3 regions of the Exiguobacterium sp. UBA5002 genome follow, and region 1 is predicted to be linked to each of the others. Evidence: riboswitches for the same ligand, from Rfam matches in the RefSeq annotation. Region 1 holds a riboswitch; each other region holds the start of a gene.
What was found. Region 1 has a riboswitch for lysine ahead of B4C70_RS13405 (aspartate kinase). Riboswitches for the same ligand answer to the same signal wherever they lie in the genome.
Positions count from the first base shown of each region.

Region 2: another riboswitch for lysine. It lies ahead of B4C70_RS14675 (Na+/H+ antiporter NhaC family protein); the one in region 1 lies ahead of B4C70_RS13405 (aspartate kinase).
Region 3: another riboswitch for lysine. It lies ahead of B4C70_RS00820 (amino acid permease); the one in region 1 lies ahead of B4C70_RS13405 (aspartate kinase).

Region 1 covers NZ_DGYQ01000045.1:43,934-47,219, forward strand. Annotated here, with positions in the region: gene argH (argininosuccinate lyase) at 1-1,228, shown strand, start outside; lysine riboswitch at 1,299-1,476, shown strand; gene B4C70_RS13405 (aspartate kinase) at 1,589-2,788, shown strand; gene B4C70_RS13410 (aspartate-semialdehyde dehydrogenase) at 2,802-3,286, shown strand, end outside.
Region 2 covers NZ_DGYQ01000048.1:74,797-78,082, forward strand. Annotated here, with positions in the region: gene htpG (molecular chaperone HtpG) at 1-120, shown strand, start outside; gene B4C70_RS14675 (Na+/H+ antiporter NhaC family protein) at 186-1,769, opposite strand; lysine riboswitch at 1,881-2,059, opposite strand; gene B4C70_RS14680 (hypothetical protein) at 2,152-2,889, opposite strand; gene B4C70_RS14685 (heme oxygenase) at 3,012-3,286, opposite strand, start outside.
Region 3 covers NZ_DGYQ01000005.1:11,496-14,781, forward strand. Annotated here, with positions in the region: gene B4C70_RS00810 (GGDEF domain-containing protein) at 1-676, opposite strand, end outside; gene B4C70_RS00815 (MarR family winged helix-turn-helix transcriptional regulator) at 813-1,268, opposite strand; lysine riboswitch at 1,434-1,622, shown strand; gene B4C70_RS00820 (amino acid permease) at 1,754-3,235, shown strand.

The DNA of each region.
Region 1 (3,286 bases):
AGGGATCCTCGCTCAAGACGAGTGGACACAAATCGAGCAAGGACTGAAGCAACTGGAAACGACGTTAGCGGATCATGTGTATACGCTAGCAGATGAAGACATTCACATGAATCTCGAGCGTCTATTGACGGAACAGATTGGTCCGGTTGCAGGAAAACTGCATACGGCACGGAGCCGAAACGATCAAGTCGCAACGGATTTACATCTATGGATGGAACAACATGTTGAAGCGTTGACGACGGCATTACGCGAGCTCCAATCGGTCATCACGGAACAAGCGGAGCAACATATCGAGACGGTCATGCCAGGTTATACGCATTTGCAACGGGCACAACCAATCTCGCTTGCCCATCACTTGCTCGCTTATTTCTGGATGTTCGAACGTGATGTCGAACGGTTGACGGATAATCAAAAGCGGATCCGGAAATCACCGCTCGGGGCAGGCGCGCTCGCGGGGACGACATTCCCAATCGATCGTTTCCGTTCTGCCGAGTTGCTCGGTTTTGAGTCAATCTATCCGAACAGTCTCGACGCTGTCTCCGACCGCGATTTCGTCATCGAATACCTCGGGATCGCCTCTACCGTCATGATGCATCTCTCGCGTTTTTGTGAAGAAATCATCATCTGGGCATCGCAAGAATTTGGCTTCATCGAGTTGTCTGATGCTTTCTCGACAGGGTCGAGCATGATGCCACAGAAGAAAAATCCTGATTTCGCTGAATTGATTCGTGGGAAAACGGGGCGCGTCTACGGCAATCTGATGGGCTTCTTGACGACGATGAAGGCATTACCACTCGCTTACAACAAAGACATGCAAGAGGATAAGGAAGGGGTCTTCGATACAGCAGATACCGTTCTCCAATCCGTTCAAATCTTCACCGGAATGATTGAATCTGCGACGTTTAAGACCGAAGCGCTCAAGAAGGCGACAATGCAAGACTTCTCGAATGCAACGGAACTCGCCGACTACCTTGTAACGAAAGGCATACCGTTCCGGGAAGCGCATGAAATCGTCGGCAAAGCCGTCCTTTACTGTGTGCAGAACGGTTGTTTCCTGAAGGATTTGAACCTCGAGACGTATCAAACGTTCCATCCTGATATCACGGAAGACGTCTATCCGCTCCTCGATCCGGTTCAAGCAGTAGCACGCCGGACTAGCTACGGCGGGACAGGGTTTGCTGCCGTGTCGGAGCAACTCGAACTCGCGAAACAGCATCTTGCGAATTGACGAATTTTGAAAAAAAACAGTCAAATGACTGGATTTAACAAAAGATGTCTGCTATAACTGTAACTAACAACCGACAGATAGAGGCGCGGATGACATGAGTAGCATCATTCTTGAAGGCAAGCATGCCGAATGATGTGAAAGGGGAAGTCCGCCGAAGTGAACGAGAAGATGCTTCTTCTTGTTTGCTGGTACAACGGTTAAGATCCGTTGTACTGCCGAAACCGATGTTTCGGAGCGCTATCTTACGTAAAAGAACGAATGACTTTGTCTTCGTTTGTCCGATCGTGATAACGACGGGCCGTAGGAACGCTCCTACCGGCCCGTCGTTTTTTTCTGTATCGGGACAAAGGAGATAGGATTGTGACAACTGTACTTAAATTTGGTGGAAGCTCGGTTGCGACTGTCGAACAGATTCAGTCTATTGCGAATTATTTGAAGAGTCGCGCAGCCGAAGGTGAAAAACTCGTCGTCGTCGTTTCGGCGATGGGCAAGATGACAGATTCTTTGATCGCTCAGGCGCAAGCCATCACGGATCGCCCCGAGCGAAGAGAACTCGATCGACTGCTTGCCATCGGAGAAGAACAGACGATTTCATTACTCAGCATCGCCCTCAACTCACTCGGCGTCAAAGCGTTATCGCAAACAGGCGCTCAAGCGGGAATCAGTACGATGGGATTGCATACGAAAAGTAAGATCAAACAAATTGATGGAAATCTATTACGACAAAAACTCGAAACATATGATGTCGTCATCGTCGCTGGATTCCAAGGTGTCAACGAACTCGGTGATGTCACGACGCTCGGACGTGGTGGATCGGATACAACGGCTGTTGCCCTTGCGGCAGTCCTTGATAAACGGTGTGAAATCTACACGGATGTCGACGGTGTCTATACAGCTGATCCGCGAATCCATGCCGCCGCTCAACCGATTCCACATATCTCGTATGATGAGATGATGGAAATGAGCGCCCTCGGGTCGAAGGTCATGGAAATGCGAAGTGTCGAACTAGGAAAAAAATATGGCGTACACATCTTCGTCGGGAAAACACTTGAATCGAAAAGGGGAACATGGATCATGGAAGCGACGGAAACAATGGAACAAAAAGCGGTGACGAGTGTCAGTGTGACGAAGAACGTCTTGACGGTATCAATCAAACACGTACCGCAAACGAATGCAGCAGTAGCCGATATCTTCGAACTTTTATCCAATCGCCACGTCAACATCGACATGATCAGTCAAACGACGTTCGACAGTGACATTTTCTTATCGTTCTCATGTCCACTCGATGAGGAAGAGTTCCTCGATGAAGCATTGAAAGACATCATGGATCGCTTCACGACAGTCAAGGTCGATCGCCATAATCAACACGCGAAATTATCTGTCGTCGGAATCGGGATGCGGGATGCAACAGGTGTCGCTTCGAAATTGTTCGCAATCTTCCGAGCAGAGAACATTCCGTTCTATCAAGTTACGACTTCAGAAATCAGCATCTCATACACGATTGCACAAGCAGATATTGAACGGACGGTTGCAGCGATTGCAAACGCGTTCGAGTTATAAGGAGGAAAACAGAATGTATCATGTAGCCGTCATCGGAGCAACCGGCGCCGTCGGTCAAAAAATGTTACAAGTACTAGCCGAACTGGACTTCCCGGTCAGCCGCCTGTCCGCTTACGCTTCTGCTCGTTCAGCAGGGAACACGGTACAGTTCAAGGGAGAAGATATTACGATCCAAGCGCTGACGCCAAACATCACGGAAGACGGGATCGATGTCGCGTTGTTCGCAGCGGGCGGAACGATCAGTGAGCAATATGCCCCGTTACTAGCTGAAAACGGAACACTCGTCGTTGATAATTCAAGTGCCTTCCGGATGCAGGAGACGATTCCACTCGTCGTGCCAGAAGTCAATCCGCAAGCGATTCAAGCAACGGACCGCTTGATCGCAAATCCGAACTGTTCGACGATTCAATCCGTCGTCGCCTTAGCACCGCTCCAGTCACTGGGATTCGAGCGTGTCAACTATACGACGTATCAGGCCGTATCCGGTTCTGGTCAAAA
Region 2 (3,286 bases), on a different contig from region 1:
GATCGTTCAAAATTCGAGCGCTATACAAAACTAATGTATCAACAAGCATTGCTTGTCGAAGGACTCCCACTCGAGGATCCAGTAGCGTTCGCGAATGATGTGTGTTTATTGATGGTGTGAAACGAATAGATATAAAAAAGGCATTGGATGCGCGCATCCAATGCCTTTTTTCGTAAAGTGTTTCATCAATCCGTTTGTAAATCCGAAGCGGTTTCGCCTTTTTTCGAGAGAACGTTCAAGACGACGACAAAGAGTACGAATGTGACAAGAGCTCCGATGAAACCGAAGACCGAAGACTCCGTGAAACCGATGACTAAATAACCGACTGCCGCAGTGACGGCACCGACTAGCGCATACGGTAATTGTGTCGTAACGTGATCGATATGATGGGATCCAGCCCCTGTCGAACTGAGGATCGTCGTATCGGAAATCGGTGAACAATGGTCACCGAAGACAGATCCAGCAAGAACAGCAGCAAGCGTCGGTAACAAGAGTGAAGCATCGACAGCCATGACGAGATCCGCACCGATTGGCAACATGATCCCGAATGTGCCCCAACTTGTTCCTGTCGAGAATGCCATCAAGCCGGCAATCAAGAATAATAAGAACGGCAAGTACGAAGCAGAAATCGAGTTGCTGATGAAGCTTGCGAGATAATCGCCTGTTTTCATATCACCGATAACAGCAATGATCGTCCAAGCAAATAACAGAATCACGACTGCTGGCCACATCGAACGCATACCAGCAACGATGCTTGCACGGTAATCGCGGCCCGGAATTTTCCGTCCGATCAGCATCAGGAAAGCAACGATTAAACTGATGACGACACCTGCGACGAGTGAACGTGTGACGTCTGTTGCCTCAAATGCTCCAATTAAAGTAAACGGGCGATTGTCGGCTGCAAGTGCCTGAGCACCTGTTCCGAGCAACGCACTGATCGTAGCAATGACGAGAACGACGATCGGAACGACGAGATCCCGGACTTTTCCGTTCGTATGTTCGTTGACCTCTTTTGCCATCCCCATCGGTGTTCCTTTTGACGCATCAAAAAGTTCACCATTCGCGGCACGGCGTTCATGCTGTTTCATCGGTCCGACAGAGACGCCAGAGTAAGCGATGTAAAGTGTTAAAAGTAACGCGAAAATCGCATAGAAGTTCATTGGAACGATCATCATGAAAGCACTAAACGCTGAGTAATCCGTAATCGAGTGCGTCGTTAAGATACCGGCGATGATGGAGATGATGAATGCGCCCCAACTCGAAAGCGGACTGATGACACAAACAGGCGCAGCTGTTGAGTCAATTAAATAGGCAAGCTTCGCACGTGAGACACCACGGCGATCCGTTAACGGACGACTGACGTTGCCGACAGCGAGACTGTTGAAGTAATCATCGATGAAAATCAAGATACCGAGTCCGAAGGCAACTAAGCGTGCACCACGCGCTGTCTTGACGTGAGTAGAAGCCCATTCACCGAAGGCACGAGCGCCACCTGATGTCTGAATGAGCGTGGAAAGGACGCCGAGCAATAACAAGAAGACAAGCAATAAGACGTTCCACTCGTTCAAGGCACCGTCTGCCCAAAAGAGACTGAAGATGTTCTTGCCGAGATAGGTTACCGTATCGATCGGGTTAAAACGGTGGAGTAACAGGGCACCGACGAGAATGCCGACACCTAACGAAAGAACGACCTTTCGGGTAAAGATGGCTAATAAGATAGCTAGTAAAGCAGGTACAAGGGCAATAATGGAATCTGAATAGTTGACCATGAAAAATATCCTCCTCTTTAATAAATAGCTTAAAGATGAGACCCCGCGGCACAAAAAAAGCAAGGGCACCGGCAACAAAGCCGACACCCTCGCTGGATGCGTCTTTCTTAGCCGAATTGGAGCGCTCCATACAATTGTTATGTATGGCAATCGATCGGGTGTTTCCCGAATCGACCAACGACGATATGCTCGACACATACTGTCATTTCGGCGATGTCACCTTTCCTGTAGTCGTCTTCGTTGTCATCCTCGGACCAAGTACTGATTGAAATCGCGCCTCTACCTCATCGATAGAATAGTCATATTCTGTTCTTATGGACACTTTATCATGTATTTCAGAAGCGATTCAACCATATATTCTGATAATTTAAGATAAAGTTGTTTATTCAGCAAAATGTTGAATGAGCTGTTTCATCAAATAGGCTTGGTTTTCCTCGAATTGTTTTTTTCGATGACCGTTCGCGCCAGATGGGTGGGGGAATCCGGAAAGAAGCTGATGCTGTTCGATTCGTCCATCATGAATCAATCCACGGACTTGCGTCTCGACGACCCGACCGAGTGGAATTAATAACGCTGTTTTTTGTAACTGATTGATCTCAGCGACGAAGTGTTCTTCCGCGTAGTGCCTCAATAAAGGGCTACGATTGATCTTCGGTTGATGACCCGAGTAATTTTTTTCGCGATAAAAGACGGGTTGCTTTAACAGCGACGTCGGATGTAACAATTCCTGGTGTTGATGAAATAAGCTAGCCGTTGTCTCAATTCCTAGTAATGCTGGAAGTTCGAGTGTATCAAGCATCTGGACGAGATTACGTCGCATCGTTCCGGCAAAGCTTGCTGTATATTTGACGAGGCGTGCCGTCTCTTCTAATGAAACACCATGATGAAGGGCATCCGTCGCTTCTTCGAAAGCGATTCGCATCTGTTCAAAACCTGGTGTGATCCCGATGATGACGACTTTTGCTTCAGTATTGACATATTCGCCAATCGGAGAGTAATAGACGGTCAGCTCGTTCTCCTGTTGCAATAAAAAATCGTCCGTCCATAATTCATCACGTCGTAACGTACGATCGTCAGGTAAGCTACGAATGGCTTGTTCAAATATAGTTAATGAATTCATGAAGGACCCTCTCTCTGTAATGGCACTATGATAACAAATAATACCATTTATGACAATTCGACCCTTTCATTATTTGTATATAGGTATATAAAAAAGGACTCGATACGAGTCCTTTTCGTGCATCATGCGCGTTCTTTGACCGAAGCGACTTCATATGTCAGAATCTCGCTGCCGAGCATTGGCGATTCTCCTGCCTCACTACTCGCAGGTCGACTATGTGACGCTTTGAAATCGTCACTTTCCCGCCACGCTTGAAAACTCTTCATATCTTCCCAGTACATGTTGACGTTCATTTCATCGTGTTCTTCGATGTTTTGCGTCAATAAGACCTCAACACGGATGAATCCGTCCATCGTATCAAGTCCACTTGGACGCGTAAAACGAGGAGCGAGAGCTG
Region 3 (3,286 bases), on a different contig from region 1:
AATACCCTTGATCCGTTGAACCGACAAGTGACAGTGAATCATCGAGACGCCGCCGATTGGCAAGTCCGGTCAAAGCATCCGTCATCGCTAGTTTTTGTTGATACTGAATGTTTTCGAAGTGACGGCGTAATTCCGTCAGCAGTCGAAAAGCAACAAAGCCAGCCAATAGATTAAAAAAGATATAAGCGATTGAAATTTTAAAGAATGTCGACCAGCTGTTTGTCAGGATATAGATGGCAGGTAACGAATAGAGAACACCAATTGACACCAATAATTGAAAATGGCGTGTCGAGACATGAACGAATCGACGTACGATTCCGATCGTCGTAATGATTAAGACGATAATCAGTGTGGACAGATAAAAACCCTCCATTTGATCGACGGGTGTCAAAAAGTAACGTGTCCCGATGATCATTATACCGGCGACGATGGCGCTCGGGAAACCACCGAATAGCATAGCGATCGCGACTGGGATGATTCGTAAATCCACACGGGCGACATCGATCTGAATGCCATTGAATATCAACAAAACTGCAATCAGACCACAGACACTTCCCAATATGAGGCGTGTACTCCAGCTGGAATTCAGCGAAATACGTGGTCGATTCCGAAATGGTAAGAATAAGAGAGTAGTCGTCGTGAACAGTAGACAAAAGTTAATGATGAATTGATTCATGATGGACAACAAATCCTCCCAACTCCCCAGCTAACAGATTTCCATATATATACTCCAGTATACTCATCTAGGTAACGGTTAGACAGAGGTAAATGTTTAGATAAAACATAAAAAACGGTAGAAAATCTACCGTTTTTTATGAAGACGAAGTGAGCGTATCCTCATCCATCGTCAGTAAAATCTTATCGAAGACGCGAATCATCGTTTCCAGTTCTTCTTCTGTTAAAGTTCCGAAGCGATCTTGTAAATAGTTTCTTCGGACGACCTCGAGTTCCCGAAAAGCACGCTCTCCGTCATCCGTCAAAGCAAGGACAATCGAGCGACGATCTTCCGTCGAGCGTGTCCGTGTGACATATCCTTGTTTATACAGCTTATCCGTCAAAGCAGTGACTTGACTCGTCGCGAGCTCAAATTGTTCCGCAAGAAGCGTCGGGCGCTGAGGACCATTTTCTGAAAGGCTTCGTAAGATGAAAAATTCACTCCGGGTCGCCGTTCCTTCAAATAGCCGGTTAAGTTCACGTCGCAGGGTACGAAGAATGACACGCATTTGTTCCTCGAGTCGATAAGTTAGCAAATCACGTTCCTGTGGCATGCAAGCAGCATCCTTTCTCTCAGTGGACTTCTACCATTTAGTGTACTAAACATATCGGATTTTTACCATCGACTACCCCAGATTCGAAAAAGGCAATTGACAATTTCGTGGCGTTTTGTGTAATATGGCGTAGTAATAACTAACTTAATTCAGTTCTCACTCAACCAGTGGGATGGAGGTTGCAGTTCTTAAGAGTACGGTTACGGATGTCGTCAAGCGACAGATGAGGTGACCTGAAAGGAAGAATTGCCGAAATCAATCATCGCTTTGAAGATGATCGATTGGGATTAGATCAAATAGGTCTAATACTGTCACAAGTCGGGTATCACCTACTTGTGGAGAGCTATCTTTCACGACGGTAGAATGAGGCGCATCCATTTTATTATGTTGCCTTCTCATCTTCCATCTGGAAGATGAGGGCGCTTTTTGTTTTTTCATTCAAAAAGTGTCCTCTCAAAAATTTATTAAAGAGAGAAGCGAACGAAATGAACAATCTAGATGTGAAACAAACAACAGATTCGACAGCAGAAGGATTAAAACGTGGATTACAAGCCCGTCATATGTCGATGATCGCCATCGGTGGAGCGATCGGAACAGGACTCTTCATTGCGTCCGGTGCTTCCGTCGCAGCAGCAGGACCAGGTGGGGCGCTCCTATCATATGCAATCGTTGGTCTGATGGTCTACTTCCTCATGACAAGTCTTGGTGAAATGGCAGCGTACATGCCGGTCGCCGGATCCTTCTCGACATATGGAACGAAATTCGTCGATCCATCATTCGGCTTTGCACTCGGCTGGAACTACTGGTACAACTGGGCAGTCACGATCGCAGTTGAACTCGTCGCAGCACAAATCGTCATGACGTACTGGTTCCCGGATGTTCCTGGATTTTATTTCAGTGCCTTATTCCTCTTACTCATGATCGGCTTGAACTACTTCTCCGTTAAAGGATTCGGGGAAGCGGAGTATTGGTTTGCGATGATTAAAGTCGTTACCGTCATCGTCTTCTTAGTCGTCGGTGTTGCGATGATTTTCGGTGTCTTTACATCGGAGCCACCGGTTGGCTTTAAAAACTTTGCTCTTGGCGATGCGCCGTTCGTCGGTGGGATTCCTGCCGTCATCGGAATCATTCTTGTTGCTGGATTCAGTTTCCAAGGAACGGAGCTCGTCGGGATTGCCGCGGGTGAGTCAGAAGACCCGAAAAAGAACGTTCCTAAAGCAGTCAAACAAGTTTTCTGGCGTATCTTACTTTTCTACGTCTTCGCGATTTTCGTCATCGGAATGCTCATTCCGTATACGAGTCCGAACTTGGTTTCGAATGACATTACGGACGTAGCGGTTAGTCCGTTTACGCTCGTCTTTGAAAAAGCAGGTCTTGCGTTCTCAGCAGCACTCATGAACGCTGTCATCTTGACGTCTGTTCTATCTGCCGGAAACTCAGGCATGTATGCTTCGACACGGATGCTGTATACACTTGCGCGCCAAGGCGATGCACCGAAGTTATTCGCGAAAGTCTCGAAAAACGGTGTGCCCCGTAACGCCTTGCTTGCAACAGGTGCAGTCGGTGCGCTCTGTTTCTTGACGTCGATGTTTGGTGGACAAGTCTACCTGTGGTTACTCAATGCTTCCGGGATGACAGGATTCATCGCATGGCTCGGGATTGCGATCAGTCACTATCGCTTCCGTAAAGGATTCGTTGCACAAGGTCACTCGTTGAAAGACTTACCATATGTTGCACCAGCGTTCCCGTTCGGTCCGCTGTTCGCATTCGGTCTTTGTTTCCTTGTCATCGTTGGTCAAAACTATGCCGCATTCCTCGCTGATCAAATCGATTGGGTCGGGATTGCTGCGACGTACGTCGGTATTCCATTGTTCCTTGCCTTCTGGTTAGGACATAAATTTAAAAACCGGACGTCGATCGTTCGTTATGACGAGATGGACTTCCCGGAACATCCACGTCAATCTTAATCAGTGAGCCACCTTCAAATGAAGGTGGCTTTTTAGATGTCGCTTCAAGTA